DNA from 3 places in the Serratia sp. DFXYC6 genome. Region 3 is predicted to be linked to each of the others. Evidence: predicted binding sites of a transcription regulator. Region 3 holds the regulator's gene; each other region holds the start of a gene.

Region 1 (10,736 bases), on a different contig from region 3:
CGCAGCCGGCGGAACCGGCGCCGAGGAAGGTGACGGTCTGATCGCGCAGCTGGCTGCCGGCGGCGCGGCTGGCGGCGATCAGGCTGCCGAGGGTGACCGCGGCGGTGCCCTGGATGTCGTCGTTAAAGCAGCAAATCTCGTCGCGGTAGCGGTTCAACAGCGGGGTGGCGTTGTTCTGCGCGAAGTCTTCGAACTGCAGCAGCACGTTCGGCCAGCGGCGTTTGACCGCCTGAATAAACTCTTCGACGAAGGCGTGGTACTCCTCGCCGGAGATACGTGGATGGCGCCAGCCCATGTACAGCGGATCGTTGAGGCGCTGCGGGTTGTTGGTGCCGACGTCCAGCACTACCGGCAGGGTATAGGCCGGGCTGATGCCGCCGCAGGCGGTGTACAGTGACAGCTTGCCAATTGGAATCCCCATGCCGCCGATGCCCTGATCGCCCAGGCCGAGAATGCGCTCGCCGTCGGTGACCACGATCACCTTGACGTTCTGCTTGGTGGCGTTTTGCAGCATGTCATCGATGCGATCGCGGTTCGGGTAGGAGATGAACAGCCCGCGCGCGCGGCGGTAGATATCGGAGAAGTGTTCGCAGGCCTCGCCGACGGTCGGGGTGTAGATGATCGGCATCATCTCGCTCAGGTGCGAGTCCAGCAGGCGATAGAACAGGGTTTCGTTGGTGTCCTGGATGTTGCGCAGGTAGATGTGCTTATCGTTATCGTTCTTGAAATCCTGATACTGACGGTAGGCGCGTTCCACCTGTTCTTCGATGGTCTCCACCGCTTCCGGCAGCAGGCCGTGCAGGTTGAAGTGGCTACGTTCTTCCTCGGTGAAAGCGCTGCCTTTGTTCAGCAGCGGAAATTCCAGCAGAATCGGGCCGGCGTAAGGGATGTAGAGCGGGCGTTTGCTTTCGTATTCTAGTTCCATCAGTTTTACTCTTCACGTATCAGATAACTGTATTGCCGACGATCCTAAAAGATAAAGAGAAGATGTACAGCATTTGTTGCCCGATGATGAACCAGGTTGGCGTAATTATCGACAATCAAATGATTTTTTAACTAAAGAAAGTGTCTCTGGCGGCGTCGGGGCATTGTATTTGGCGGGCGGTGCTGTTAACGGCGGAACCGGATGGCCCCGCCGTCGTGCGCTTAGAAGGCGGCGCGGCTGACGTTTTGGCAACCCAGCGCCGCCAGGGTGACGCGGGTGGCATCCCATTGGCTGATGCTCGCGTCCTGCGGTTCGGCCAGCACGGCGCGGCGAATGTTCTGGCAGTCGCCGCCGGAGAGGTTCAGCAGGATCAGCGCGGCCTGCAGCGGTGGCAGGCTCGGGTTGAAAGCGGCGTTTTCCGCATAGCGGCCGGCGTAGAGGCTGCCGTCCTGCGTTTCCAGCGCTACGCCGCTGTGGGCGTTGCTGTACGGAGCATGGCTCTGATTGGCCGCCGCCAGCGCCGCTTGCGTCAGCGCATCGTTCAGCGGCAGTTGATGCCCGTGATCGACCTCGTCCATCAGCAGCGAAGCGATATCCAGATCTTTCGGGCCGAAGGCGTCCGGCAGATAGTCCGCCAGCGTGGCCGGCGCGCGGCCCGGCAGACGGATCTGCAGCTCGCCACCGCTGTTCAGTTCATTCATAAACTGGCGGCAATGGCCGCACGGCGTGTAGTTGACGGTGACCGAGGCCAGCGCCGGCTCGCCGCGCAGCCAGGCATGGGTAACCGCGCACTGCTCTGCATGCACGGTTTGCTGCAGCGGCGCGCCGCTGAACTCCATATTGGCGCCGAAATAGAGGTTGCCGCTTTGCCCGCGCGCGATGGCGCCGACGTGAAAGTGCGATATCGGGGTTAACGAGCAGGCCGCCGCCAGCGGCAGCAGCGCGAATGCCAGCGCATCATCGTCCAACCCGCAGCCTGTGCGGATCGCCGCCGCTTGCTCGGCCGTGAACATCGCCGGAAAGTCTGGCGCGTCCAGATAAGGCCGCAGGGCGGATTGCAGTGTCGCGGGCAGTGCGCTGAAAGCGGTGTGAAAACGCGGATGCATAGAAAGTCTCTCTACGGGTTAACGGGATAACATTCTAGGCAGGCCAGAGACATTAAAGTGTGATTTATGTCTCTTAATTGATGAAATTAATGCAATGAAATACATAAATGCGAGATGTATCGCAAGTTTCACCCTGTTCAGCCGAACAGGCGCAGCAGCACCGGGAACAGGAACGGTGCCAGCAGCGAGGTGATGATGCCGCAGATCACCAACGCCAGCGAGCCGAAAGCGCCTTCCTGGTAGTCCATCTCGGCGCAGCGTGCGGTGCCCAGCGCGTGGGATGCCGTGCCCATCGCCAGGCCGCGCGCCGAGTGGGTGGTGATTTTCAACAGGTTGAACAACGTATGGCCGAACACGGCGCCGAGGATACCGACGAAAATGACGCAGACTGCGCTGATCGCCGGAATGCCGCCGAGCGAGTCCGCGACGGCCATGGCGATCGGCGTAGTGACCGATTTCGGCAGGATAGAGGCGGCGATTTCCGGCGTGGCGCCCAGCCACAGGGCGATGGCGCCGCCGCTGATCATGGCGGTCAGGCTGCCGATGAAGCACACCGCGATAATCGACTTCCAGCGCGCGCGGATCTGGTGCAGCTGCTCATAGAGCGGGAAGGCCAGCGCGACGACCGCCGGCTGCAGCAGATCGTTGAGGATTTTGCTGCCCTGAAAGTAGCGTTCATAGGGAATACCGGTGAGCAGCAGCAGCGGGATGATCACCGCCATGGACACCAGCAGCGGGTTGAGCAGCGGCATATTCAGCTTGCGCGCCAGCCAGCGCGCGGCGAAATAGACCGCCAGCGTCAGCGGCAACGACCACCAGATTTCATGGATCATGAATTGCCCTCCGTGTCGTCGGGCTTGCCGGCGATGCGGCGCTCGCGATGAAAATAGTGTGAGGTATAGCCGACCACCACCAACACCATCAGCGTGCTGATGAGGCAAGAGATAACCAGCGGGCCCAGATGCGCGACGATCTGGTCGTAGTATTTCATCACCCCGACGCCGATCGGCACGAACAGCAGCACCATATAGCGGATCAGCAAATGGCAGCCGGGTTTAACCCATTTGGCCGGCATAATCTGGGTAGAGAGCAGGGCGAACAGCAGCAGCATGCCAATGATGCTGCCGGGAATGGCGAACGGCAGCAGCGCCGCCACCGCGTTGCCGACGAACAGACACAGGTAGATAAGGAGCAGGGCCCTCAGGTATTTCCAGCACAGTGTGAGCACGTTGGCCATTGTCTTTTCCCGTTTAACTGATGTATTCATCATACAATTAAACTGTGAGCCATGCCACAGATCGCACCATGAATTCTCGCTATGGGTGCTATGCCCGAGCGGCGGGTTGACAGCCCGTATAGGCCGCTGCCTGCGGGATCAGCGCGCGTCTTCGGCCGTTGCCGCAGAACGTTCCGCCAGCCGGTGGCCGAGGAAGAAAAATAGCAGGCTGAGCAGGGCGGCGACGATCAGCATCACGAACATCAAGGGCGGCGCGGCATAGCTGAGCAGCACCCCGCACAGCACCGGGTTGATGGCGCCGCCCAGCGCGCTGAGGTTTTGTACTCCATAGTAACTGCCTTTCAGGTGCGGCGGCGCAATAAAGTCGATGAACATGTATTCCACCGGGATAACGATGATCTCGCCTAAGGTAAACACCGCCATCGCCGCCAGCCACAGCCAGACCGCCTGGCCGGCCGCCATGAAACCGAGCAGCCCGACGATGAAAAACAGCGTGCCCAGCACCAGCCAGCGCAGCATGTTTTCCTGGCGCATGCCGCGGCTGAGCAGGTATTGCAGGGCGATGACGATGCCGGCGTTGACGATCATCACCAACCCAATGATTTTGTAGGCGAACTCGGCGCTGGAGACGGTGATCAGATACTGCGACAGATAGCCGGTGAACTGACCGAACACCACGGCGCCCAGGGTGCTGCCGAGGGTGAAGTAGATAAGCCGCCGATCGTTTCGCAAGATGGTCAGCGTCTGACGGAAGTTGGGGAGTGCCGCCGGTGCGGCGGCGGTTGTTGTCGGGCGCTGTTCCCGGCCGCGCAAGCGCAGGCTTAGCGCCGTCACCGTCGCCAGCGCCAATCCCCCCGACAGGTAAAACGGCAGCAGCGGGCTAAGCCCGGCCACCAGAACGCCGAGCGCAGAGCCGATCGCCCAGCCGACGTTGACCAGCGTGTAGTTGATTGAGAAAGCCTTGATGCGCTGCTCGACCGGCAGCCAGTCGGCGAAGCAGGCCTTTATGGTGATGCCTAACACCGAATAACAGGTATGCAGGATCGCCAGCACCACGATCACGCCGCCGGGGCGCGGGATCCAGGGAATGGCGAAGAAACTCAGCGCGAACAATAAAATCGACAGCAGGATCAGGCGGTTTTTGCTGAATTTGTCCACCAGATAGCCGCCGTACAGGCTGGCAAGGATGCCGAGGGTCAGGCTGACGCCCAGGATCACGCCCACGCTCTTCGGCAGCAGATGGAAATGTTCGGTGAGGTAGATGGTGATGAACGGCAGCGTAACGCCGCGGCCGATGGTCAACACCAGCGAACTGGCCAGCAGTACGTTGATCAGCGAGGGGAATCCCTTCATTTGAGGCCTGTTTATGCATACAGTTATTGGGCGATGCAGATAACATAGCGCATTTTGGCGGGGACGGAAGGGGAAAGCCGATAATTAGTTTAAAAACAGAGGCTGCGTCGGCAGCCTCGTCAAAAACAGCATTATTTACCGTGTTCGGCCTGCAGCGTGGCGAACCATGGCTGAACGAAATCGCTGCTGGTGCCCCAGCCGGGGATGATCTTAGCCAGCCCGGCGACGTTGACCGGCCCCGGCTGCGCCAGCAGCAGCGCCTGCGGAATGACCGCCGCTTTGAACTGATAGTTGTCCGGCGTGCTTTCCCCGGCGATCTTGTTGGCCACCAGGCGCAGGTTGACCGCGCCGATCAGCTTCGGATCCACCGCCACGCTGACCTGCCACGGGCTGCCGGCCTCGCGCATCAGCTGCAAATCCTGGTTGGAGATATCGATGCTGTACAGTTTGATTTCGGTGCGGCCGTTCTCTTTCAACGCCTTGTAAGCCCCTTGGGTAAAGGCATCCCAGGTGCCCCAGATGGCGTCAATCTTGCCTTTCGGGTATTTCGCCAGCACCGCGCCCACTTTATTGGCGGTATCTCCCTGCACGTCGGATGAAACTGCGCCAATCGATTCCAGCTCGTGAATGCCCGGATGCTGTTTCAGCAACTGCTGGTAAGCGGCCTGGCGGCGCTCCATCGGCGGGAAGCCTGCCACCCAGAGTTTGATGATGTTGGCCTGGCCGTTGAAATCCTTCACCAACTGGCCGAACGAGGCGTTAGCCAGCGAAGCGTCGTCCTGCTGCGAGACGGTGACGCCGGGAACGCGGCCGCTGACGTCGGTATCGAAAGCCGCGACGGCGATGCCGGCCGCCGCGATGCGCTTGACCAGGTCGGTGGAATAGGGAGCCCGCCCCTGCGAGAGAATGATGCCGTCATATTTCTGGCTGATAGCCTGGTTGACGAAGTCCTGAAAACGCGCGTCGTCGCCGTTGCTGAGGAAGGTGTCCACCTTGAAGCCCAGCTTGCGCCCTTCCTGAATGGCGCCCGCCAAAAATTGCGTGGTGTTGTCGTCGGATCCGAGGTTGCGGATCACCGCGATGCGCACCGGCCCCTGATGTTGAGCGATGGCGGCCGGCACGGCGGCGTTTTCCGCCGCCTGCAGTGGCAGGGCAGCCAGCAGACTGAGGGCGAGCAGCGAAGTCTTGAGGTTTTTCATTATTATAGGCTCCAAAAAAGCAGGGAAACGATCCCGGTGAAGGTCTGTTATAGCAGTCTTTCTGTCTGGACGTCTATTTTGGGTTTCGGAGCATCATAGCCGGATGCGGCGGGCAGGGGAATCAGGGCGGTTATGACTTTTTCTTCATGCTTATAACGTGGGGATTGGGGCATAAAAAAAGGGCCGAGCAAGCTCGACCCTCCCTATGCCACGCATCTGCGCGATTACTTGACCTGCATGCCAGGCTGCGCGCCGCTGTCCGGGCTCAGCAGGAAGATCTCTTTCCCGCCGGGGCCCGCCGCCATCACCATGCCTTCTGACACGCCGAAGCGCATTTTACGCGGCGCCAGGTTGGCGACCATGATGGTCAGACGGCCTTCCAGCGCTTTCGGATCCGGGTAAGCGGAGCGAATGCCGGAGAAGATTTGGCGCGATTCGCCGCCCAGATCCAGCTGCAGCTTCAGCAGCTTGTCGGAGCCCTCGACAAAGTCGGCGCTCTTGATCAGGGCGATACGCATGTCGACCTTGGCGAAGTCGTCGAAGGTGATGGTTTCCTGGATCGGATCGTCAGCCAGCGGGCCGGTCACCGGCTTGGCGGCGGCCATGTCTTCCTTCGAGGCATTGACCATCTCGTTGACCTTGTCCAGATCGATGCGGTTGAACAGCGCTTTGAACGCGTTCACCTGATGGCCCAGCAGCGGCTGCGGGATCGCGTCCCAGCTCAGCTCGGCATTGAGGAACGTTTCGGCGCGTTCGGTCAGCGAAGGCAGCACCGGCTTCAGGTAAGTCATCAGCACGCGGAACAGGTTGATGCCCATTGAACAGATGGCCTGCAGATCGGCGTCGCGGCCTTCTTCCTTCGCCACTACCCACGGTGCCTGCTCATCCACATAACGGTTGGCCAGATCGGCCAGCGCCATGATTTCGCGGATCGCGCGGCTGAACTCGCGGCCGGCGTAGGCTTCGGCGATGCTCTGCGCCGCGTCGACGAAGGTCTGGTACAGCGCCGGATCGGCCAGGCTGTCGGCCAGCTTGCCGCCGAAGCGCTTGTTGATAAAGCCGGCGTTGCGTGACGCCAGGTTCACCACCTTGTTGACGATGTCGGCGTTCACGCGCTGCACGAAGTCTTCCAGATTGAGATCGATGTCATCAATGCGTGAAGAGAGCTTGGCGGCGTAGTAATAACGCAGGCAGTCGGCGTCCAGATGCTGCAGGTAGGTGCCGGCCTTGATGAAGGTGCCGCGCGATTTTGACATCTTGGCGCCGTTCACCGTCACGTAGCCGTGCACGAACAGGTTGGTCGGTTTGCGGAAGTTGCTGCCTTCCAGCATCGCCGGCCAGAACAGGCTGTGGAAGTAGACGATGTCCTTGCCGATAAAGTGGTACAGCTCGGTGGTGGAGTCTTTGCGCCAGAACTCGTCGAAGTCCAGATCGCCGCGCTTGTCGCACAGGTTCTTGAAGGAACCCATGTAGCCGATCGGCGCGTCCAGCCAGACGTAGAAGTATTTGCCCGGCGCATCCGGGATTTCGAAGCCGAAGTAAGGCGCATCGCGGGAGATGTCCCACTGCTGCAGACCGGATTCGAACCACTCCTGCATCTTGTTCGCCACCTGCTCCTGCAGCGCGCCGGAGCGCGTCCACGCCTGCAGCATTTCGCTGAAGGCCGGCAGATCGAAGAAGAAGTGCTCCGAGTCTCGCATCACCGGCGTCGCGCCGGAAACGACGGACTTCGGATCGATCAGTTCCGTCGGGCTGTAGGTGGCGCCGCACACTTCGCAGTTGTCACCGTACTGATCCGGCGATTTGCATTTAGGGCAGGTGCCTTTCACGAAACGGTCCGGCAGGAACATGCCTTTCTCCGGATCGTACAGCTGAGAAATGGTGCGGTTCTTGATAAACCCGTTTTCTTTCAGGCGGCTGTAAATCAGGGTGGACAGCTCACGGTTTTCATCGCTATGGGTCGAATGATAGTTGTCATAGCTGATGCCAAAGCCGGCGAAATCCTGTTGGTGCTCCTGGCTCATCTCCGCGATCATTTCTTCCGGTTTAACGCCCAGTTGCTGCGCTTTCAGCATGATCGGCGTGCCGTGCGCGTCGTCCGCGCAGATGAAATGCACTTCGTGGCCGCGCATTCGTTGGTAACGCACCCAGATATCCGCCTGGATGTGCTCGAGCATGTGGCCGAGATGGATGGAACCATTTGCGTACGGTAGCGCGCACGTCACCAATAATTTTTTCGCGACTTGAGCCATAGTGAGAACTTGCTTTCTGTAATGAATAAAAGGGCCTTCGATGTTAACCGATCGCGCCCTTCGCTGCTAGGGCGGTTTCTTACAGGTTATACGCGCCAGCCGCCGCGCAGTTCTGGTATGCTTAGCCGGAAGCTACCCATTCAAAATCAAGGAGCCGGGATGAACGCAAAATCCCCTGAGCAGACCAACCCCGAAGTTCTGCGCGCCCTGGTGACCGGTGTACTGGCCGCCTTTGAACACCCGACGTTGAAAAACAACCTGACTGCGCTGAAGGCTATTCATCACTGCGCATTATTGGACGACGTACTGCATATCGAACTGACGATGCCGTTTGCCTGGCAGAGCGGTTTTGAAGCGCTGCAGGCGAGCGTCGGCCCTGAGCTGTTGCGCGTGACCGGCGCCGCCGCCATCGACTGGAAGCTGAAACACGATATCACGACGCTGAAACGCGCCAACGGCCAAGCCGGGATCAAAGGCGTGCGCAACATCATCGCCGTCAGCTCCGGCAAAGGCGGGGTGGGGAAATCCAGCACCGCCGTCAATCTGGCGCTGGCGCTGGCCGCCGAAGGCGCCAAGGTCGGTATTCTGGACGCCGACATTTACGGCCCGTCGATCCCCAATATGCTGGGCACCGAACATGAGCGGCCGACTTCGCCGGACGGGCAGCACATGGCGCCGATCATGGCGCACGGCCTGGCGACCAACTCCATCGGTTATCTGGTGACCGACGACAACGCCATGGTGTGGCGCGGCCCGATGGCCAGCAAGGCGCTGATGCAGCTGCTGCAGGATACGCTGTGGCCGGATCTGGATTACCTGGTGCTGGACATGCCGCCGGGTACCGGCGACATCCAGCTGACGCTGTCGCAGAACATTCCGGTGACCGGCGCGCTGGTAGTCACCACGCCGCAGGATATCGCCCTGCTGGATGCCGCCAAGGGCATCGTGATGTTCGAGAAGGTGCATGTGCCGGTGCTGGGCATCGTGGAAAACATGAGCGTGCACATCTGCAGTAACTGCGGCCACCATGAACCGATCTTTGGCACCGGCGGCGCCGAGAAGTTGGTGCAGAAATATAACAGCCGTCTGCTGGGGCAGATGCCGCTGCATATCTCGCTGCGCGAAGATCTGGATCGCGGTACGCCGACGGTGATCAGCCGTCCGGAGAGCGAATTCGCCGACATGTATCGTCAACTGGCCGGCCGTGTGGCGGCGCAGATGTATTGGCAGGGAGAAGCGATCCCGACGGAGATTGCCTTCCGCGCGCTGTAATCTATTTGCGGCAGTGAAAGAACCCGGCTTAAGCGCCGGGTTTTTTTATCGGATAGGGGTAGGCTTGTGCAGGTCGGCACGGGTATAAGGGCGTTCGATCTGCGCCAGCGTTTTGGCGATATGCTCCAGCAATCCCTGGGTGGGGGCCGGCTGCCGCTGCCCCATCAGCGCCAACGGCAAGGCCAGCGCGATGGCGAAGTGTGGCCAGGAGAGATGCGGGCGCGTTTTGTTCCGCTGCAACCGCAGGAACAGGGCGCTGGCCAGGTAGCCTAGAATCAGCCCGCTGATCACCTCGGATACCGAGTGCACGCGAATTTCCAGCCGCGAAACGCCGATGGCGAAAGGCAATATCCACCCGGTCAGCAAAGCGATGCTACGTATCGGGTGGGAAAATCGGCCGGTCAACGTCCAGAGCAGAGGCGGCCAGATGCAGGCCGCGAGGGCGGAATGACCGCTGAATCCGGTGAAATCATAGCGCTCGCTGCCGATGCCCCAGCCCATAAAGGCCAGTTTAGACAGGCAGACCACCCCGCCGGTGAACCCGAAGAGCAGCGCCCACTGCCAACCCGCCGCGCGGGTGGCGGGAGACATGAGCAGCAATAAAAACAGAATCAGCGCGCAGGGCAGCAGCAACATGCTGTCGCCGAAAAAAGTCAGAAAATACCAATCCAACACATCAATCTCCGATGAAAGGGGGCGGGGAGCAAAAGTCAGCGCCGGGGAGTGTAACCCGTTACGGTGCGTTGCCCTAGCTGCGAGATTCTTAAAATGCCGCGTGCCCGTGGCGTGGCAGCCCGAATTCGCCCGCCGCCGCGCAATATCAATATACAGTGGCGCAATCCCCGGCGACTCCCTATAATTGTCGCGTTTTAGTTCCCCCCCTTCACACTATGAAATCAGGTCTTTAATTTTATGACTGACAATCCGCATCAGTGCGTCATTATTGGTATAGCTGGCGCATCTGCCTCCGGAAAAAGCCTTATCGCCAGCACGTTGTACCGCGAACTCCGCGAGCAAGTCGGCGATGAGCACATCGGCGTTATTCCAGAAGACAGTTACTATAAAGACCAGACTCACCTGACCATGGAAGAACGGGTCAAAACCAACTATGACCACCCGAGCGCCATGGATCACAACCTGCTGTTCCAGCATCTGCAGATGCTGAAGGCCGGTAAGGCGATCGAGCTGCCGCTGTACAGTTACACCGAACACACGCGCAAGAAAGAAACCGTCCACCTGGAACCTAAAAAAGTGATCATTCTGGAAGGGATCTTGCTGCTGACGGATATCCGTTTGCGCCAGGAGATGAACTTCTCGATCTTCGTCGACACGCCGCTGGATATCTGCCTGATGCGCCGCATGAAGCGCGACGTCAACGAGCGCGGCCGCTCG
Region 2 (10,736 bases), on a different contig from region 3:
GTCGCTGTTGTTGCAGGCGGCGTTGATCCATCTGCCGGTTGTTCAACAAGCGCTGTTGCTGCGCCTGTTGGCTGTTTTGGTTGAGAAGCTGCTGCTGTGAACGCAGATCGGTTACGCCGTTGGCCGCTGCAGCCAGGCCGGGCAGCAACAGCAGAGCGAACAGGATGTGAGACGTTTTCATGATGGTTACCTCGCTTTTTTATTAAGCCTAACCCAGCGGTGAAATTTTGCTGGTAGTTTGTCTTTTGTTCAAATGTAAACCGCCTTTTCGCCAACGCGGTGCCCATCTTCCGTTACAATCGCGGTTTATGAATTGCTAGGATGAACCCATCGTGCTGCTCTTGGTTATCACCACCATTCTGTGGGCGTTTTCTTTTAGCCTGATCGGCGAGTATTTGGCGGGTCAGGTCGACAGCGGGTTTTCGGCGCTGGTGCGCATCGGGCTGGCGGCGCTGGTGTTCCTGCCGTTCCTGCGCTGGCGCAATATCAAGCCCAGGGTGATCCTGCTGTATATGCTGGTGGGCGCCTTCCAACTGGGCATCATGTATCTGTTCAGCTTCCGCGCCTATCTCTACCTGACGGTACCCGAATTCCTGCTGTTCACCGTGTTGACGCCGCTGTACATCACGCTGATCTACGACTTACTGAGCGGCCGATGTTTACGCTGGGGCTATGTGTTCAGCGCGCTGCTGGCGGTGCTGGGCGCGGCGATCATTCGCTATCACCAACTGAGCGAACACTTCTGGTGGGGGCTGCTGTTGGTGCAGGCGGCGAACATCAGCTTCGCCATCGGCATGGTCGGCTATAAGCGCCTGATGGAAGTGCACCCCTTGCCGCAGCACACCGCCTTTTCCTGGTTCTACCTGGGGGCGGCGGTGGTGGCGGTGGTGGCCTGGTTCCTGTGGGGCAATCCGCAGCAGCTGCCGACGACCAATCTGCAGTGGGGCGTGCTGATCTGGCTGGGCGTGGTGGCGTCGGGGCTGGGCTATTTCATGTGGAACTACGGCGCGACGCAGGTGGATGCCGGCACGCTCGGCATCATGAACAACATGCATGTGCCGGCCGGCTTGTTGGTCAACCTTGCCATCTGGCAGCAACAGCCGCACTGGCCGAGCTTTATCATCGGCGGGGCGGTGATCGTCGCTTCGCTGTGGGTGCACCGCCGCTGGGTGGCGCCGAAACAGCTCGGCTAAACGGGAGGGCGACAGTTTATACGCCGGCCGCCAACGCTTTGGCGCCGGTCGCGCCGGGGCGTGCCGCGTCGCGCACGAACGGCAGATGATCGCAGGCGTGCTGGCGGGCCGAGCGGATAAAGGCTTCGGTCACCGCCTGGCGCTGTTCGCCGTCGCGCACGGCGGCGTACAGGCGGCTCCACAGGCCGTCACCCAGGGTTTTGGTCACCACCAGCCCCTGCCGTTCGAAACTCTCCACCACCCAGTGCGGCAGCGCCGCAATCCCCATCCGCGCCGACACCATCTGGATCAGCAGCAGCGTGTTATCGACGTTCTTCAATGCCGGGTTGACGCCCGCCGGCTGCAGGAAATGCCGCCAGATATCCAGCCGCTGGCGCTGCACCGGGTAAATCAACAGCGTTTCATCGCTCAAGTCTGCCGGCTCGATGTGCGGCTTGCCGGCCAGCGGATGATCCGGCGCCAGCACCAGACGCACCTCGAAATCGAACATCGGCGAATAGTGCAGGCCGCTGCGCGGCAGAATATCCGACGTCATCACCAGATCCAGCTCGCCCTGTTGCAGGGCCGGCTGCGGATCGAAAGTCACGCCGGAGGTGAAGTCCATCACCACCTGCGGGAAACGCTGGCGGAAATTGTCCAGTGCCGGCGTCAGCCACTGAATGCAGCTGTGGCATTCGATGGCGATGCGCAGCGTGGTCTGGTGCGGCTCGTGGCAGGCCTGCAGCGCCTGTGAGATTTGCGGCAGCACCTGTTCCGCCAGCTGCAGCAAGATCTCGCCCTGGGCGGTGAAGCGCAGCGGCTGGCTCTTGCGCACGAACAGCTTGAAGCCCAGACGTTGCTCAAGATCGCTGAACTGGTGCGACAGGGCAGACTGCGTCTGATGAAGTTGGGCCGCCGCCCCCGCCAGCGAACCGCTGCTGCGCAGGGCCTGCAGCGTCCGTAAATGTTTCAGTTCGATCATGAGAGTCCTTCACATTGACAGTGAATAAATTGCGCTTGTGGTTAATACAGTACCTGCTGATTATGGATGTGTAAACATCTGGACGGCTAAATGGGGAATAAGACGATGGCAATTTTGAATCACACACTGGGTTTTCCTCGCGTTGGGCTACGACGTGAGCTAAAAAAAGCTCAGGAAAGCTACTGGGCCGGCAACTCAACGCAGGAAGAGCTGTTGGCGGTTGGCCGCGAGCTGCGCGCTCGCCATTGGCAACAGCAACAGCAGGCCGGGGTGGATTTGGTGCCGGTCGGCGATTTCGCCTGGTACGATCATGTGTTGACCACCAGCCTGCTGCTGGGTAACGTGCCGGCGCGCCATCAGAATGCGGATGGCTCGATCGATCTGGACACGCTGTTCCGCATCGGCCGTGGCCGCGCACCGACCGGCGAGCCGGCGGCCGCGGCAGAAATGACCAAATGGTTCAACACCAACTACCACTACATGGTGCCCGAGTTCCAACAAGGCCAGCAGTTCAAGCTGGGCTGGACCCAACTGCTGGATGAAGTGGACGAAGCGCTGGCGCTTGGTCACCGCATCAAACCGGTGCTGCTGGGCCCGGTGACCTATCTGTGGCTGGGTAAAGTGAAGGGCGAGCCGTTCGATCGCCTGTCGCTGCTGAAAGACATTCTGCCGGTTTACCAGCAGGTGCTGGCCGAGCTGGCGAAACGCGGCGTCGAGTGGGTGCAAATTGACGAGCCTGCGCTGGTGCTGGAGCTGCCGCAGGCCTGGCTGGACGCCTTTAAACCAGCTTACGACGCGCTGCAGGGGCAGGTTAAGCTGTTGTTGACCACGTATTTCGACAGCGTCGGCCACAACCTCGATACGGTTCGCACGCTGCCGGTGCAGGGGCTGCACGTCGATCTGGTCGCCGGTCACGACGATATCGCCGCGCTGAGCGCCGCATTGCCGCAAGACTGGCTGCTGTCGCTGGGCGTGATCAACGGCCGCAACGTTTGGCGCGCCGATCTGAGCCGCTGGTTCGAACGTCTTCAGCCGCTGGTGGGCACCCGCCCGTTGTGGATTGGCTCCTCCTGTTCACTGCTGCACAGCCCGATCGACCTGAGCGTGGAAAGCCGTCTGGATGAAGAAGTGAAAAGCTGGTTCGCCTTCGCTCTACAAAAATGCGCCGAGTTGGCGCTGCTGGCTGCGGCGCTGAACGCGCCTGACGCGGCGAAGCAAGCCGAACTGGACGCCTACAGCGCACCGATCCGCGCCCGCCGTCAGTCGAGCCGTGTACACAATGCGCAGGTTGAGCGCCGTCTGGCCGCGATCACTGCGCAGGACAGCGAGCGCCACAGCGCTTACGCCGAGCGCGCCAGGGCGCAGCGCGAACGTTTCAACCTGCCGGCCTGGCCGACCACCACCATCGGTTCGTTCCCGCAAACCACCGAGATCCGCGGCCTGCGCCTGGATTTCAAACAGGGCCGTTTGGACGGCAACAACTACCGCACCAGCATTGGAGAGCACATCAAACAGGCGATCGTTGAGCAGGAGCGCCTCGGGCTGGACGTGCTGGTGCACGGTGAAGCCGAGCGCAACGACATGGTGGAATATTTCGGCGAGAACCTCGACGGCTTCGTGTTTACCCAGAATGGCTGGGTGCAGAGCTACGGCTCCCGCTGCGTGAAGCCGCCGGTGATCATCGGTGACGTCAGCCGCCCGGAAGCCATCACCGTCGAATGGGCCAAATTCGCCCAGTCGCTGACCGACAAGCCGGTAAAAGGCATGTTGACCGGGCCGGTCACCATCCTGTGCTGGTCGTTCCCGCGTGAAGACGTGACCCGCGAAGTGATTGCCAAGCAGATTGCGCTGGCGCTGCGCGACGAGGTGGAAGATCTGGAAAAAGCCGGTATCGGCATCATTCAGATCGACGAACCCGCCCTGCGCGAGGGGCTGCCGCTGCGCCAATCCGACTGGGCCGCCTACCTGAACTGGGCGGTGGACGCCTTCAAATTGAACGCCGCCGTGGCGCAGGATGACACCCAGATCCACACCCACATGTGTTACTGCGAGTTCAACGACATCATGGACTCCATCGCCGCGCTGGACGCCGACGTGATCACCATCGAGACCTCGCGTTCCGATATGGATCTGCTGGAAGCCTTCAAAGAGTTCGAATACCCGAACGAAATCGGGCCGGGCGTCTACGATATCCACTCGCCGAACGTGCCGAGCGTGGAATGGATCGAAGCGCTGCTGCGTAAAGCGGCGCAGAACATCCCGGCGGAACGCCTGTGGGTTAACCCGGACTGCGGCCTGAAAACCCGCGGTTGGCCGGAAACCCGGCAGTCGCTGGCCAACATGGTATTGGCGGCGCAGCGCCTGCGCGAGCAGGCGTGATGGCGTGCGGCGGATGAGCTCCGCCGCTTACAGATTGACTGGTGTGATGATTGGGCGCTTCGGCGCCCTTTTTTATGCGGGGGAGGTTACTTGACGCCGTGCTGGGCGAACCACGCCAGCATGCGCTGCCAGCCGTCTTGCGCCGCTTCGGCGTTGTAGCTGGGACGATAATCGGCGTTGAACGCATGCCCGACCTCGGGGTACACCACGATTTCGGCCTCGGCGTTGGCGGCGCGTATCGCCTGGCGCATGGTTTCCACCGTCTCCAGCGGAATGCCGCTGTCCTGCCCGCCATACAGCCCCAGTACCGGCGCCGACAGGTGGGTGGCGACATCGACCGGATGCTTCGGTGAATTCAGCGTTTTCTCGCCGACCAGTTTGCCGTACCAGGCGACCGCCGCCTTCAACTGCGGGTTGTGCGCTGCGTACAGCCAGGTAATGCGACCGCCCCAGCAGAAGCCGGTGATCGCCAGCTTGCCGGCGTCGCCGCCGTGGCGGATAGCCCAGTGCGCGGCGTGATCCAGATCCGACAGCACCTGACGATCCGGCACCCTGGTCACCAACTGCTGGAACAGCTCGCCGATATCGCTGTAGTCGTTGGCATCGCCCTGGCGAAAATAGAGCTCAGGCGCGATCGCCAGATAGCCCTGCTTGGCCAGGCGACGGCAAAGATCCTGAATGTGCTCATGGACGCCGAAGATTTCCTGCACCACCAGCACGATGGGAAAGGGGCCGTTATGGTCGGCGGGTTTGGCGACGTAGGCCGGCAGCGCGTCGCCCTGAGAAGGGATGGTCGTTTGCCCGGCATGAATGCCCTGTTCGTCGGTGATAATCGCGGAGGCGGCCAACGGCGCGGCGGCCGGGGCGAATCCCCCCTGAGCCTGTTCTAATGTCATCACATGTTCGGTTTTCATTGCGGTCTCCGTGCAATAGAAAAAAGCGCTGAGATTAACTATAGGAAAGATTACCCATTATTGGCGCTGCGTGGCGCACTTTCGGACAAGTCGATAAAAAACGGCTAATTATCTGGCTTTGCGGCATTTTTAAGCGCTTTTTATCATGTTATTACGCGTTTTGGCCCGCGTAAGTGCCATAAGGTGCGTTAGAGGGCTTTTTTGCCCCTAAGCAACCGATAAGATGGAGTTATTTCGGATTGATGAGCTAAATAGTTTCAGCCGGCAACCAACGGGCAGGGAGCTGCAAGGTTTGTCGGCTAGACTGAGGTTTAGCGGTGCATTCTGGATGCCTTATAGTGATAGTGATTTTTTGTGATAAAAATCACAAAAAATATGTAGCATGTAATTTGTTTCTCTTTTCATAGTGACTGTCGTCACGAAATTAAGCGGCGATTTTCAGTAGAGTGCTTTTTTGTTCCTCCCAATAAACATGATCCATGAGGAGTCTCGTATGTCTCAGTCTGACGTTTTTCATCTCGGCCTCACCAAGAACGATTTACAAGGGGCCCAGCTTGCCATCGTGCCGGGCGATCCGCAGCGCGTAGAGAAGATTGCCAAGCTGATGGAAAATCCGGTGCATCTGGCCTCCCATCGTGAATTCACCACCTGGCGCGCAGAGCTGGACGGCAAGGCGGTGATCGTCTGCTCCACCGGTATTGGCGGCCCGTCTACCTCTATCGCGGTGGAAGAGCTGGCGCAGCTGGGCATTCGCACCTTCCTGCGCATCGGCACCACCGGCGCCATTCAGGCCAATATCAACGTCGGTGACGTGCTGGTGACTACGGCGGCGGTACGCCTCGACGGCGCCAGCCTGCACTTTGCGCCGATGGAGTTCCCGGCGGTTGCGGACTTCGCCTGCACCACCGCGCTGGTGGAAGCGGCCAAAGCCAGCGGCGCGACCACCCACATTGGCGTAACCGCTTCTTCCGATACTTTCTACCCGGGCCAGGAACGTTACGACACCTACTCCGGCCGCGTGGTCAGCCGTTTTAAAGGCTCGATGGAAGAGTGGCAGGCGATGGGCGTGATGAACTATGAAATGGAGTCCGCCACGCTGCTGACCATGTGCGCCAGCCAGGGCCTGCGTGCCGGCATGGTGGCTGGGGTGATCGTTAACCGCACCCAGCAAGAGATCCCGAACGCCGAGACCATGAAAAACACCGAAAGCAAAGCGGTGCAGATCGTGGTGGATGCCGCCCGCCGTCTGCTGTAATCGCCTCCCCTGAACGGGCCGCCGCCGCGGCCCGTTTTTCCATTCGCGACTAATCTGTTACGGTGATACTCCTCAGCGCTGCGCCGATGGCCGCCGCGCGTTGTCATAACAAAAACAACGAGGACGTTTATGACCGCCCAGATCCTGCTTCATCCTTCGCTTGCGCCGCTCGACGGCGGCATTAATTTCCGTGACTTCGGCGGCAACGGCGTGGCCGACGGGCGCCGCATCAAGCGCGGCCTGCTGTTTCGTTCCGGTTCCCTCGAGCGGCTGACGGAAAACGACTGCGCCTTTCTCGCCGGCGTGCCGGTGCGTTCGGTGCTGGACTACCGCGATGCCGACGAAGTGCAGGCCAAACCGGATATTCTGTGGAATGGCGCCGACTATCATCACGTGCCGGCCAACCCGCTGAGCAGCGAAGTCAACGCCAACCTGGAGAAGCTCACCAACGAAACGCTGGCCGCTTTCGACGCCCGCGCGTTCATGCTGGAACTGTATCGCCGCCTGCCGTTCGGCAATGTGGCCTATCAGCGGTTGGCGCAGCTGCTGAGCAACCCCGGCGGCGGCGCGATCGTGCAGCACTGCGCAGTCGGCAAGGATCGCACCGGGGTCGGTTCGGCACTGGTGCTGTTCGCGCTGGGGGCCGACGAAGCGACGGTGCTGGAAGACTATCTGCTGACTGAAACCACGCTGGTCACTTTCCGCGAGCAGATGCTGGATCAGCTCTCTATCAAGCTGAATGCGGCGGCGCTGGAGCAATTCGCCTACGTGCTCAGCGCGCGCGAGGAGTTCCTGATGACGGCGCTGGGCTGCATCCGTCAGCAATACGGCTCCACCGACCGCTGGCTGGAAGCGGAATACGGTCTGGGCGCGGCCCAGCGCGAAGCGCTGCAGGCGTTCTACCTCGAGTAAATCGCTGCGTGTTTAACCGGGGTTTAACTCGCCCCGGCTTATCCTAGGCGGCGAACCATCGCGTATCAGGAGCCCCGTATTGAGCCTCAATGACGTTATCAACTGGGTCAGCGACGTCGTGCGTCAGCACGAAGGCTGGGCCATTCCCATCATCTTCTTCCTGGCGTTCGGCGAGTCGCTGGCGTTTTTGTCGCTGCTGCTGCCGGCCACGGTGATCCTGCTGGCGCTGGGCGCGCTGATCGGCGAAAGCGGCATCGCCTTTTGGCCGATTTGGGCCGCCGCCGCCGCCGGGGCGTTTTTCGGCGACTGGCTCTCTTACTGGATCGGCTATCACTATCAGGATCGCGTGGCCCATATGTGGCCGCTGTCGCGCAATCCGCAGCTGCTGGCGCGCGGCCACGCCTTCTTTGAACGCTGGGGCGTGCTGGGCATTTTCATCGGCCGCTTCTTCGGCCCGCTGCGCGCCGTGGTGCCGTTGGTGGGCGGCATTTGCGGCATGCCGCAGCGCTATTTCCAACTGGCCAACGTCACGTCGGCGATGATCTGGGCGTTCGGCATTCTGGCGCCGGGGGCGTTCGGCATCAAGTGGCTCAGCCAGTGGCTGGGTTGATTTCTCGCTAAATTGCGCAGCGCCGCGCAATATTGTGCGCGGCCGGCAAAATCAGGCTGGACATCCATACAGCCTCCCCTTAACGTGACGGGCAATGGGCGTGCAAAACGCCGCAACGGCAAGGTGCAACAGGAGGCAGGGTGGATACCAGTCTGATTTATGGGATTGGCGGCGTAGCGATCGGCATGCTGTTGGGGTGGCTGATCGCCAGTCTGCGGGTGCAGCAGACGCATGCGCAACATGAAACCGAGCTGCGGTTGCTGGAGCAAGCGTTGCAGCAGGCGCAGCAGGAAACGGCGGCGCGGCAGGAAACGCTGCAGCGCCACGAACAGCAGTCGCGCCAGAGCGAGCTGGAGCTGCGCAATCTGCACAGCCAACTGGCGGCCGGACATGAGAAGCTGCAACAGCTCAACCATTGGCGCAACGAATGCGAACTGCTCAATCAGGAGCTGCGCGCCCAGCGCGAGGTTAACAGCGCGCAGGAAGCCGAACTGCGCGAAGTCACCATCCGTCTGGAAGAGACGCGTATGGCAGCGGAGGAGAAGCAGCGCCTGCTTATCAACAGCGAACAGCGGCTCACCACCCAGTTTGAAAATCTCGCCAACCGCATTTTTGAACACAGCGGCCGCAAGGTGGACGAGCAAAATAAGCAAAGTTTGGATCGTTTACTGTTGCCGCTGCGCGAACAGCTGGACGGTTTCCGCCGGCAGGTGCAGGACAGCTTTGGCCAGGAGGCGCGGGAGCGCCATACGCTGACGCACGAGATACGCAATCTGCAGCAGTTGAACGCGCAGATGGCGCGCGAGGCGATCAACCTCACCAAGGCGCTGAAAGGCGACAACAAAACGCAGGGCAACTGGGGCGAGGTGGTGCTGAGCCGGGTGCTGGAGGCTTCCGGCCTGCGCGAAGGACATGAGTATGAAACGCAGGTCAACGTGCGGGTGGATCATCAGAGCCGCATGCAGCCCGATGTGATCGTGCGCCTGCCGCAGGGTAAGGATGTAGTGATTGACGCCAAGATGTCGCTGATCGCCTACGAGCGCTATTTCAACGGCGAGGATGAGGCGGAGCGCGAAGCGGCGCTGAGCGAACATATCGCCTCGCTGCGCGGCCACATCCGCATGCTGGGCCGCAAGGACTATCAGCAGTTGCCGGGGCTGCGTTCGCTGGATTATGTGCTGATGTTCATTCCGGTCGAGCCCGCCTTCCTGCTGGCTATCGATCGCGAGCCGGAGCTGATCAGCGAAGCGCTTAAGCACAACATCATGCTGGTCAGCCCGACCACGTTGCTGGTGGCGCTGCGTACCATCACCAACCTGTGGCGCTATGAGCATCAGAGCCAGAACGCCCAGCGCATCGCCGATCGCGCGGCGAAACTGTATGACAAGATGCGGCTGTTCGTGGACGATATGTCCGCGCTGGGGCAGAGCCTGGACAAGGCGCAGGGCAGTTATCGTCAGGCGATGAACAAACTGAGCGAAGGCCGTGGTAATCTTATCGGCCAAATTGAAGGTTTCCGCGCGTTGGGGGTTGAGGTCAAACGGCCGATAAACCCGCTGCTGGCGCAGCAAGCCGGCGCGCAACACGATGAAGCGGAAGAGGCGAACGACGATGATGTCGCCGCGCTGCCGCAGACGAACGACGATGACGATACCGCCGGGGAACCGGGCTTCGTTTCGCACGGCTGAGGCCGTGGCGAGGTGGGGTATTCACCGGGCTTCTGGTACACTCATCCACACAAAATTGACTGAATAGCAGGCAGGACAATGGCAGATCAATCGCAGGAAACCACCGATTTCGGTTTTCGCACCGTCGCTAGAGACGAAAAACAGGCCATGGTGGCGGACGTTTTCCATTCGGTAGCGGCAAAGTATGACGTGATGAACGACCTGATGTCGTTCGGTATTCACCGTATCTGGAAGCGTTTCACCATTGACTGCAGCGGCGTGCGCCGCGGGCAGCGCGTGCTGGATCTGGCCGGCGGTACCGGCGACCTGGCCGCCAAGTTCTCCCGCATGGTGGGCGAGCAGGGGCAGGTGGTGCTGGCGGACATCAACGATTCGATGCTCAAGATGGGGCGCGAGAAGCTGCGCGATCGCGGCATCGTCGGCAACATCAATTACGTGCAGGCCAACGCCGAAGCGCTGCCGTTCCCGGACAATTACTTCGATTGCATCACCATCTCCTTTGGCCTGCGTAACGTCACTGACAAAGACAAAGCGCTGCGCTCGATGTTCCGCGTGCTGAAGCCGGGCGGCCGTCTGCTGGTGCTGGAATTCTCCAAGCCGCTGCTGGCGCCGCTGAGCAAAGCCTATGACGCCTACTCTTTCCACGTGCTGCCGAAGATCGGCGAGCTGGTGGTGAAAGATCCGGACAGCTACCGCTACCTGGCGGAATCGATCCGCATGCACCCCGATCAGGAAACCCTGAAGGGCATGATGGGCAACGCCGGTTTTGAAAACGTCACCTATTTCAACCTGACCGGTGGTATTGTCGCCCTGCATCGCGGCTT
Region 3 (10,736 bases):
TGGCGCTGGAAGGCGTGCAGTTCCATCCGGAAAGCGTGCTCAGCGAGCAGGGCCATCAGCTGCTGGATAACTTCCTCAACCGTTAATCCCGATGCGTTTTTTTCGCTCGTCGGGCGTTTTGCGTTTGCGCTTGATTGGTTTTTTATGCATATTTCGTGATTATGTTTTCAATCTAACATTACGATAGCGCTGAAAAACCTTCAGGGTGGAGCCGAAAAAATGACTGGAAAATCCGCAGTGAGCCGCAGCACCTTTGACCAGGTTATCCTGCCTGTTTATGCACCCGCCCAGTTTGTGCCGGTGCGCGGCAAAGGCAGTCGGGTCTGGGATCAGCAGGGAAAAGAGTACATCGATTTTTCCGGCGGCATCGCGGTAACGGCGCTGGGGCACTGCCATCCGGCGCTGGTCGAGGCGCTCAAACGTCAGGGTGAGACTCTGTGGCATACCAGCAACGTCTTTACCAATGAACCGGCGCTGCGCCTGGCGAGCAAACTGATCGACGCCACCTTCGCCGATCGGGTGTTCTTCGCCAACTCCGGCGCAGAGGCCAACGAAGCGGCGTTCAAACTGGCGCGTCATTACGCCATCACCCGCCACAGCCCCTATAAAACCAAAATCATCGCCTTCTATAACGCGTTTCACGGCCGCACGCTGTTCACCGTGTCGGTGGGCGGGCAGGCCAAATACTCCGACGGGTTCGGGCCAAAGCCGGCCGACATCGTGCACGTGCCGTTCAACGATCTGGCGGCGGTGAAAGCGGTGATGGACGACCACACCTGCGCGGTGGTGATGGAGCCGATTCAGGGCGAGGGCGGCATTACGCCGGTCGACGCCGGCTTCCTTAAAGGCGTGCGCAAACTGTGCGACCAACATCAGGCGCTGCTGGTGTTCGACGAAGTGCAAAGCGGCATGGGGCGCAGCGGCAAGCTGTTCGCCTATATGCATTATGGCGTGACGCCGGACATTCTCACCACCGCCAAGGCGTTGGGCGGCGGTTTCCCGGTCAGCGCCATGCTGACCACCGAAGAGATTGCGTCGGTGATGCAGGTGGGCACTCACGGCACCACCTACGGTGGCAACCCGTTGGCCTGCGCGGTGGCGGAGGCGGCGTTGGATGTGATCAATACGCCGGAAGTGCTGAGCGGCATCGAACAGCGCCACGCGCTGTATGTGCAGGCTTTGCAGGATATCGGCGATAAATACGGTATTTTCACCGCCATTCGCGGCATGGGGTTACTGATCGGCGCCGAACTGACGCCGCATTATCACGGCAGAGCGCGCGATTTCCTCACCGCTGCCGCCGCGCGTGGGCTGATGATCCTCAACGCCGGGCCGAACGTGATCCGCTTTGCGCCGTCGCTGGTGGTGGAGCTGCAGGACATCGAAGCCGGCATGGCGCTGTTCGAGCTGGCGGTGCAGGATGTGATCAACGTCTGAAGCTCGTGCGGCGAATAACGGGGCGCGGCATGCCGCGCCCTTATTGATCGCGCAGTTTGCGCTTGAGCCAGATGCCGTGGTGCGGGCGCTGACGCCAGGCCAGCGACGAAATGGTATGCATCACGTTCAGGTGCGACAAAATGCGCCGCAAATGACGTTCCATCTCGGTGACGGGCATGTCCGGATGCAGATCCGGCGGCTGCATGATGCCGCTGTTGTCACTGCTCGGGCCGTCGTATTCCAACCGCTGCTGGCAGCTTTGCAGCGCAATTTCACAGGTTTGCAGATAGGCTTCCGCCAGTTTCGGCGTCAGCATGTAGTGCTCGCGCGCCAGAATGGTCATGGCGTTCAGGTGTTCGACGATGAACTGGCTGTGAGTGACCCACAGCCGCATGTCCGCCAGATAATTCGACGCGAACCCCGGCTCCTGCATCGCCTGATTGAGCGAGGTGAACAGCGCATTGTGCGCTTGGTTGACCTGCATGCGGGTATAGGCCAACGCGGTGGCATCCGGTTCCGGCTGCTTCAGCATCAGCCGCAGCGCGGCTTGATCGTTCTCCAGCGCCTGATGGGCATTCTTGCGCAGCAGCCCGCTTTGCCACTGCGGCCACAGCCAAATGGTGCCGCCGAACGCCAGCACGCAGCCTATCAGCGTATCGATCAGACGCGGCACCAGAAAATGCGAGCCGTTCAGCGCCAGCAGCTGCAGGGTGTAAACCGCCGTGACCGTAAAGCCAATCACCGACAGCCCGTAGTTCTTGCGCGAAACCAGGTAGGCCAGCAGCGTGATCACCAGCATGATGCTCAGCGTTTCTCCTTCCGGCAGCTGCAGCTGCAACAGCCCGGCCGCCAGCAATAGCCCGGCAATCGTGCCCAGCGCACGGTGCTGAATACGCACCCGGGTGGCGTTATACCCGTTTTGGCTCACCAGCATGATGGTGAGCAGGATCCAGTAAGGCTTCGGCAGGTTGAAAACCGCACCCAGGCTGCTGCCGACCGCCAGCGTCACCCCCAGCCGTGCGGCGTTGCGCAGGGCGGTGGATTTGAACGACAGGTAGCTGGCCAGCGCCGGCCAAAACGGCAGGCGGTGCTGGCCGGGCATCAGGTCGCGGCGGTACAGCGGATGCTGGGTGCGCAGCAGGCGAGCGATGCGGCTGAAGTGGTAATAACAAAACTGGCCGACCGGGTTATCGGGATGCTGCGCCGCCATTTTTTCCAGCGCCGCCAGTTCGTGGCTCATGGAGAAGCGCTTCGAATGTTGATGGTAGAGAATATCGTGCGCCACCACGCGCAGCCGGCCGGCGATCACCTGAGCGTTGCGGCGAATGATCGCTTCGGCCTGGCTCTGCTCCACCAGTTTTTGCACCTCCTCCGGCAGATGCAGGCTAACGGTGATGTGCTCCTGCAGATCCATCGCCACCTGAAAGGCGCGCTGCAGGCGCTTTTGTTCGAGGTTGTTGGCGTGCGGCAGGAAATTGAGCTGTTGGTATAAAAGGCTGATCAGATCCATCACCTTTTGTTGGCGTACCAGCAGCGGGGGCAGCGCGGTTTGCGGATCGGTGTGCTGAGTCAGCAACGAGTATTTGGCTTCGAAATAGTCCGCCAGCTCCAGATAGAGCTGGCTGAGCGTCTCGCGCATTGGCTGTTCTTTCCACAGCTTGAACCAGAACCAGGTGAATAAGCCGTACCAGACGGTGCCGATCGCGTACAGCAGCGGCGCCTGCCAGAGAGGTACCGTGCCGGCCGTGCTGAGGGCGAAAATGGCGGCCACCAGCGCCGCCGGCAACAGCCGGGCGTGCAGCGGGCTGATTTCGCCGGTGACGCCGAGCAGCAGCGCCAGGCCCAGCATCAGCGCCGGCAGCGGCACGTGCCACAGCAGTGCCTGTTGCAGCAGCACGCTGCTGAAGGCGAACAGCGTGCCGCCGACGATCAGCCGTTTAAAGAAGCGCTTATGCGGCGTGTCCAGACCGGCGATATTGCAGCAGGCGGGCACCAGAGAGAACATCAGGCCGAGCTGTAGCTGGCCAATCAACAAGCCGAACAGCACCGGCAGGCACAACACCAGCGTTTGTCGCAGTGCGTAGTTGATTTCCGGGTGGTAGATCAGGCGGCGCCACATGGCAGGGAGCAGATAAAAAAACGGCGCAGACTGCGCCGTTTCTTCGGGGATTAACGGGTGCCGTAGACGACAATGGTTTTGCCGTGGGCGGAAATCAGGTTTTGATCTTCCAGCATTTTCAGAATACGGCCAACGGTTTCACGCGAGCAGCCGACGATCTGGCCGATCTCCTGACGGGTGATCTTGATCTGCATGCCGTCCGGGTGAGTCATGGCGTCAGGTTGCTTCGCCAGATTCAGCAGGGTTTGCGCGATGCGGCCGGTCACGTCCAGGAAGGCGAGGTTGCCCACTTTTTCGGAGGTGACCTGCAGGCGGCTCGCCATTTGGGCGGACAGACGCATCAGGATGTCCGGGTTCACCTGGATCAGCTGGCGGAATTTCTTGTAGGAAATTTCGGCCACTTCACAGGCGGTTTTCGCGCGAACCCAGGCGCTGCGCTCCTGGCCTTCTTCGAACAATCCGAGCTCGCCGATGAAATCCCCCTGGTTGAGGTAGGACAGGATCATCTCTTTACCTTCTTCATCCTTGATCAGCACCGCGACGGAGCCTTTCACGATGTAGTAAAGCGTTTCGGCCTTTTCACCTTGGTGAATCAGCGTACTCTTCGATGGATATTTGTGGATATGGCAATGAGACAGGAACCATTCGAGAGTAGGGTCTGTTTGCGGTTTGCCGAGAACCATTCGCTGTTATCCTCTGTTGTTATCGCTGCCTTGTGTCACAGGGGTCAGAGTTCCCTGTAAAACCCGCCTGTAGCCGCAGTTATGAGCGAGGGCTACCGGCAAGTTTTGAGGCGTGTCATAAAAATACGCTGTCGCTCTAGCATATTAACTTGCCGTAAGCGCTGCAAGCTACATTCTGTTAACATACCGGTAAAGGAGCCTTTCTCTGGGCGTTTCCCTGAAATGCAGTGTCCCGGAAAGATTTATTGCGGCTCTGTTTGTAGCACAGAGTAAGGCGGGTGTCTCGTGTTGTCTCGCTTCAGCATGATTAGCATCAGGTTACGTTGCCTGTTTCTATGCGAAAGCGTACTCTGATTTTAAGAAATCAACCGGAGTGACCAGAATGCAGGCAAGAGTTAAATGGGTGGAAGGGTTAACGTTTTTGGGTGAATCGGCCTCCGGCCACCAGGTGCTGATGGACGGCAACGCCGGTGATAAAGCGCCCAGCCCGATGGAGATGGTGCTGATGTCGGTGGGCGGCTGCAGCGCGATCGACGTGGTATCCATCTTGCAAAAGGGGCGCAACGACGTGCGCGACTGCGAGGTGAAGCTGACCTCCGAGCGCCGCGAAGAAGCCCCGCGGTTGTTCACCCATATCAACCTGCACTTCATCGTGACCGGCCAGGATCTGACCGACAAGATCGTCGAACGTGCGGTGAACCTGTCGGCGGAGAAATACTGCTCGGTGGCGCTGATGCTCAACAAGGCCGCCACGGTAACCCACAGCTTCGAGATCCGCCAACCGGCGTAATCGAGGCGGAGCGCGGCCGGCGCCGCGCTCAACGCATTTATTCGATCTTCTTGCCTTCCAGCAACCGTTGCACCAGCGGCGCCATAATCAGCTCCATCGCCAGCCCCATTTTGCCGCCCGGCACCACTAACGTATTGATGTGCGAGATAAACGATCCCTGCAGCATCGCCAGCAAGTAGGGGAAGTCGATCTGGTCCAGGCCGCGGAAGTGGATCACCACGAAGCTTTCATCCAGTGAGGGAATGGCCTTGGCGGCGAACGGGTTGGAGGTGTCCACCGTCGGCACGCGCTGGAAGTTGATGTGGGTGCGCGAGAACTGCGGCGTAATGTAGTTGATGTAGTCTTCCATCGAGCGCACCACCGAATCCATCACCGCTTCGCGGGAGTGGCCGCGTTCGCCGGTATCGCGGATCAGCTTCTGGATCCACTCCAGGTTGACGATCGGCACCACGCCGACCAGCAGATCGACGTGTTTGGCCACGTCATGGTGCTCAGTAACCACGCCGCCGTGCAGCCCCTCGTAGAACAGCACGTCGGTCGGCGCCGGCAGCGGCTCCCACGGGGTGAAGGTGCCCGGTACCTGATTGTAGGGCACCGCTTCGTCGTAGGTGTGCAGGTACTTGCGCGAACGGCCGGTGCCGTTTTTGCCGTAGTCGATAAAGCTCTGCTGCAGCAGGCCGAAGTCGTTGGCCTCGGGGCCGAAATAGCTGATGTGTCTGCCCAGATCGCGCGCCTTGCGGATCGCCGCGTCCATTTCCGGCCGGGTATAGCGGTGGAAGCTGTCGCCCTCCAGTTCGGCGGCGCGGATATTGAGCTGCTGGAAGATTTTACGGAACGCCACGCTGGTGGTGGTGGTGCCGGCGCCGCTGGAACCGGTCACCGCGATAACGGGATGTTTGGCAGACATGATGGTTGTCACTCCGTGTTGAATGCGCCGGCGTCAGGGGATTATTGTGGCTCTTGTTGACGCTCTCTATGTCAGGAAAAATGGCGCGCGCTGGTTTGCAATGCCCCATTGTTACCTGATTTTTTCCGTCAGTCATAGAACCGGGCGCCACTAAATTTCTTCCTGCCCGGCGCGGAATTGGCCGCGCGGCATGATGTTGACGCTCTCATGCAGTTCCGACCACACCAGCACCACTTCGCCGTTTTTCAGCTGGCGGCGCACGTCCTCCACCTTCTGCTCCAGCGAGCGTTCGTGTTCGCCGTAATCGGTGCCTTCGCGCAGCACAAAGGATTCGATCAGGCTGTTCAGGGTGTCGGTTGCCAGTTCTTGCCAGGGAATAATCACGTCGGAATGTCCAGATAAGGGGAAAGCCAGGCCGGAATGCGATGCTCCAGCCACATGTGCGGTTTTTTCAGCGTGCCGCCGACGAAGCCGACGTGGCCGCCGAACTCAGTCAGCTGATATTCGATATTGCGCGGCAGGCCGGCGACGTCGGGGATCACCTCAGGGGTCATGAAAGGGTCGTCCTTCGCATGGATGATCAGCAGCGGCGTCTGGATAGACGGCAACAGCGGCAGGGCGCTGCAGCGGCGATAATAGTCGGTGGCGTCGCTGAAGCCGTGAATGCGCGAGGTGATGGCGTCGTCGAATTCGCGAATGCGTCGCAACCCGTTCAGCTGTGACAGTTTGAGCGGCAGAGTGTCCGGGTAGTGCAACAGCTTGCGGGTGGCGTTTTGTTTCAGCTGCCCCAGCAGGTAGCGCTGATAAACGCGGGAGAAGCCTTGCTCCATGCGGTAGGCGCAGGGTTCCAGCATCAGCGGCGCCGAGACCACCACCGCCGCCTGCAGCAGGCTGTCGGCGCCTTGCTGCGCCAGATAACAGGCCAGCATGTTGCCGCCGAGCGAAACGCCTACCGCCGCGGTTGGCACCTCACCGTAGCTGTCGCGCAGCCAGCGCAGAAAGAAGCGCGCGTCTTCGGTTTCACCGGAGTGGTAGATGCGCTGCTTGCGGTTGGGTACGCCGCTGCAGCCGCGAAAGTGCATCACCACCCCGAGCCAGCCGCGCTCGCGCCAGGCGTTGAGCAGGCCGTGCGCGTAGGGGCTGTAGAAGCTGCCTTCCAGGCCATGAAACAGCACTGCACGCGGTTTGTCGCGCGCCTGCGCCGGATCCTCGCTCCAGGCGAGATCGACGAAATCGCCGTCGGGCAATTCCAGCCGTTGCCAATGCGGTTTCAATAACACGCGGCGGCGCACCAGCCGCGGCAACAGCGTTTGCAGGTGCGGGTTACTGGCCCCGGTCAGAGGGCGAAAGGTGTTAGGCATAGGCTGAGTAAAATGTTGTGGGCGGCTATTGTGAGATCTCTAGCGCACTGTTAGCTTCAATACCAAGAATTATCAATGATACTGCAAAAAAGCGCCTTGGGTGAGGAGCACCCGTGCCATGGAACCGAGTTTATTCCTTTCGATGCTGGGCTTCCTGTGGGTCGCCGCCATCACGCCTGGCCCCAATAATCTGCTGCTGACCACCTCCGGCGCTAACTTCGGCTTTATGCGATCGCTGTGGCTGATGGTCGGCATCATGCTCGGCATGCAAAGCATCTTGCTGCTGGTGGCGTTCGGCGTCGGCAGCCTGATCCTGGTCTACCCGTCGCTGCACCTGATCCTGAAAATCCTCGGCAGCCTGTACCTGCTGTGGCTGGCGTGGAAAGTCGCCACCGCCGCCTATGAAAAGCTGGAAACCGACGTGGCGCCGCCGCAGCCGGTGCGGCTGTATCAGGGCTGGCTGCTGCAGTTCCTCAACCCGAAAGCCTGGCTGATGGCGCTGGGGGCGGTGGCGAGCTTCAGCCTGGCGGGCGATAAGTACAACGGTTCCATTGCGGCGATCGCGCTGGGCATTGTGGTGGTGAACATCGTCGCCGGCATTATCTGGCTGGCGTTCGGCACCCTGATCGGTCGCCTGCTGCGCAGTAAAAAGGCCTGGGTTATCTTCAACGTTTCCATGGGGTTGTTGACTGCAGCCTGTGTGTTACTGATCTGGCATTAAGGAGTGAACGATGGCGGAAAACTATTATCACGTGGTCGCCTTTACCGGCGAAGGGTTGCGCGGCAACCCGGCCGGGGTCTGCCTGCTGACGCAGCCGCTGCCGGCGGAGCGGCTGCAGGCGATCGCTAACGAGATCGGCCTGTCGGAAACCAGCTTTGTCTGGGATGACGGCGACATGACCGCCATCCGCTGGTTTACCCCGGAACGCGAGGTCGATCTTTGCGGCCACGGCACGCTGGCGGCGGCGCATGTGATGTTCAGCGCGGTTAACCCGGCGCTGAAGGATATTCGCTTCAGATCGGCCGGCGGCGAGCTGTTCGTCAAGCGCGATGAGCGGGACGGGGAGCGGCTGGTGCTTGATTTCCCCGCCAGGCCGCCGCAGAAAGTCGCCGAACCGGCAGGCCTCGCGGCGCTGCTGGGCGTGCAGCCACAGGAAGTGTGGCAGGCGAAAGCGCTGCTGGTGGTGCTTGAAAACGAGGCGCAGGTGCGCGCGCTGCGGCCGGACATCCCGGCGCTGATCGCATTGGCCGGCCGCGCAGTGATCGTCACCGCGCCGGGTGACACCGTGGACTTCGTTTCGCGCTATTTCACGCTCGACGGCGGCGAGGATCCGGTGACCGGCTCCGCGCATTGCACGTTGATGCCCTACTGGACGGCGCGTCTCGGCCGCCATCGGCTGCACGCCCGGCAGATTTCGGCGCGCGGCGGCGAGCTGTTCTGCGAACTGCAAGGGGACCGCACGCTGCTGGGCGGCTACGCTCACGTGTTCTTGCACGGGACGATCGCGCTGTGATCCGTTTTAATATTACCTAGGGTAATAAAGAAGACTTTTTTATTCTTTTATCGCCCGTCATCGCTCAGATAAAACTGTCAGCAACTGAACAGATTTTTATCAACGGAGCGGAACATGGCGGGCAAACTCTTTTCTTTACGCAACGCGGCGCTGCTGGCGTTGTCGCTCAGCGCGGCCAGCGCCTACGCGGTGGACGTGACCGTGGCGTACCAGACGTCGGCGGAGCCGGCCAAGGTGGCGCAGGCGGAAAACAGCTTCGCCAAACAGTCCGGCGCGACCGTCGACTGGCGTAAGTTCGACAGCGGCTCCAGCGTGCTGCGCGCGCTGGCCTCCGGCGATGTGCAGATCGGCAATATCGGCTCCAGCCCACTGGCGGTGGCCGCCAGCCAGAAACTCCCCATCGAAGTGTTCCTCATCGCCTCGCAGCTCGGCAGTTCCGAAGCGCTGGTGGTGAAGAATGACATCAAAAGCCCGCAGGATCTGATCGGCAAGCGCATTGCGGTGCCGTTTATTTCCACCACCCATTACAGCCTGCTGGCTTCGCTCAAACATTGGGGCATCAAGCCTGAACAGGTGAAGATCCTCAATCTGCAGCCGCCGGCCATCGCCGCCGCCTGGCAGCGCGGCGACATCGACGGCGCTTACGTCTGGGCGCCGGTGGTCAACGAACTGGCCAAACAGGGCAAGGTGCTGACCGACTCCGCGCAGGTGGGCGAATGGGGCTCGCCGACGCTGGACGTGTGGGTGGTGCGCAAAGACTTCGCAGAGAAACATCCCGACGTAGTAACCGCCTTTGCCGCCAGCGCCCTGCAGGCGCAAAAGGCCTACCTGGCGGCACCGGAACAGTGGCTGAAAGATCCGAGCCATCTCAGCACGCTGGCGCGCCTGAGCGGCGTGCCGGAAGCGCAGGTGCCGGAACTGGTGAAGGGGAACCGATATCTGCCGGTGGCCGATCAGGTAGCCCAACTCGGCCAGCCGGTGGACAAGGCAATCCGCGATACCGCCGAATTCCTCAAGCAGCAGGGCAAGATCCCGCAGGTCGACAGCGACTACAGCGCTTACGTCACCGACCGTTTTGTGAAACAGGTGCAGGCTGCGCCGCAGTCGTAAGGAAGCAGGATGCTAAACGTCAATCATCTTTCAGCAGAGTATCAGGGGCGGCCCGCGCTGCGTGACGTGTCGTTCCAGATCGCCGCCGGGCAACTGGTGGTGGTGCTCGGCCCATCGGGCTGCGGCAAGACCACGCTGCTGAATTTGATCGCCGGGTTTATCGAGCCTTCAGCTGGCAGCATCACGCTGGATGGAACGCCCGTTCACGGCCCGGGCGCCGAACGGGGCGTGGTGTTCCAGCATGAGGGCTTACTGCCGTGGCGTAACGTGGTGGACAACGTTGAGTTCGGCCTGCAGCTGGCCGGCGTCGGCAAGGCGCAGCGCCGCCAGGTGGCGGAGCAGATGCTGCAGCGCGTGGGGCTGGCCGGTTACGAGCGGCATTTCATCTGGCAGCTTTCCGGCGGCATGCGCCAACGCGTCGGCATTGCCCGCGCCCTGGCCGCCGATCCGCGTCTGCTGTTGCTGGATGAGCCGTTCGGCGCGCTGGACGCGTTCACGCGCGAGCAGATGCAGGAGTTGTTGTTGACCATCTGGCGAGATACCGGCAAACAGGTGCTGCTGATCACCCACGATATCGAAGAGGCGGTGTTCCTCGCCAGTGAACTGTTACTGCTGTCGCCGGGGCCGGGGCAGGTGGTGGAGCGGCTGTCGCTGAACTTCGGCCAGCGCTATGCCGACGGCGAAGCCTGCCGCGCCATCAAGTCCGATCCTGAATTTATCGCGCAGCGCGAATACGTGCTGGGCAAAGTTTTCCAACAGCGCGAGGCCTTGCTATGAGCCTGCATTCCACTCTGAAGGCTGCAGCCCAGCCGCAG

The links. The regulator CRP, encoded in region 3, controls carbon source genes, mostly activating them, when cyclic AMP is high. The targets are predictions, from matches to a motif close to ATGTGANNNNNNTCACAT.
Region 1: a site for CRP is predicted at 2,089-2,106, ahead of cdd (cytidine deaminase). Genes of this name have one in related genera too.
Region 2: a site for CRP is predicted at 5,800-5,817, ahead of udp (uridine phosphorylase). Genes of this name have one in related genera too.

Annotation. Positions count from the first base shown of each region.
Region 1 is NZ_JBXUNV010000001.1:2,424,691-2,435,426, reverse strand. Features, by position in the region: gene AC2CGQ_RS11895 (NAD-dependent malic enzyme) at 1-925, opposite strand, end outside; gene cdd (cytidine deaminase) at 1,147-2,031, opposite strand; gene AC2CGQ_RS11885 (CidB/LrgB family autolysis modulator) at 2,169-2,864, opposite strand; gene AC2CGQ_RS11880 (CidA/LrgA family protein) at 2,861-3,268, opposite strand; gene AC2CGQ_RS11875 (MFS transporter) at 3,407-4,621, opposite strand; gene AC2CGQ_RS11870 (sugar ABC transporter substrate-binding protein) at 4,753-5,820, opposite strand; gene metG (methionine--tRNA ligase) at 6,045-8,072, opposite strand; gene apbC (iron-sulfur cluster carrier protein ApbC) at 8,232-9,344, shown strand; gene AC2CGQ_RS11855 (phosphatase PAP2 family protein) at 9,390-10,019, opposite strand; gene udk (uridine kinase) at 10,257-10,736, shown strand, end outside.
Region 2 is NZ_JBXUNV010000005.1:275,871-286,606, forward strand. Features, by position in the region: gene AC2CGQ_RS22310 (hypothetical protein) at 1-181, opposite strand, end outside; gene AC2CGQ_RS22315 (carboxylate/amino acid/amine transporter) at 333-1,193, shown strand; gene metR (HTH-type transcriptional regulator MetR) at 1,210-2,154, opposite strand; gene metE (5-methyltetrahydropteroyltriglutamate--homocysteine S-methyltransferase) at 2,245-4,533, shown strand; gene AC2CGQ_RS22330 (dienelactone hydrolase family protein) at 4,620-5,447, opposite strand; gene udp (uridine phosphorylase) at 5,941-6,702, shown strand; gene AC2CGQ_RS22340 (tyrosine-protein phosphatase) at 6,832-7,614, shown strand; gene AC2CGQ_RS22345 (DedA family protein) at 7,694-8,224, shown strand; gene rmuC (DNA recombination protein RmuC) at 8,365-9,912, shown strand; gene ubiE (bifunctional demethylmenaquinone methyltransferase/2-methoxy-6-polyprenyl-1,4-benzoquinol methylase UbiE) at 9,991-10,736, shown strand, end outside.
Region 3 is NZ_JBXUNV010000006.1:17,950-28,685, reverse strand. Features, by position in the region: gene AC2CGQ_RS22605 (aminodeoxychorismate synthase component II) at 1-86, shown strand, start outside; gene argD (bifunctional acetylornithine/succinyldiaminopimelate transaminase) at 220-1,437, shown strand; gene AC2CGQ_RS22595 (YccS/YhfK family putative transporter) at 1,478-3,556, opposite strand; gene crp (cAMP-activated global transcriptional regulator CRP) at 3,607-4,239, opposite strand; gene AC2CGQ_RS22585 (OsmC family protein) at 4,622-5,029, shown strand; gene AC2CGQ_RS22580 (phosphoribulokinase) at 5,067-5,936, opposite strand; gene AC2CGQ_RS22575 (YheU family protein) at 6,087-6,320, opposite strand; gene AC2CGQ_RS22570 (hydrolase) at 6,317-7,297, opposite strand; gene AC2CGQ_RS22565 (LysE family translocator) at 7,416-8,018, shown strand; gene AC2CGQ_RS22560 (PhzF family phenazine biosynthesis protein) at 8,029-8,811, shown strand; gene tauA (taurine ABC transporter substrate-binding protein) at 8,926-9,921, shown strand; gene tauB (taurine ABC transporter ATP-binding subunit) at 9,931-10,698, shown strand; gene tauC (taurine ABC transporter permease TauC) at 10,695-10,736, shown strand, end outside.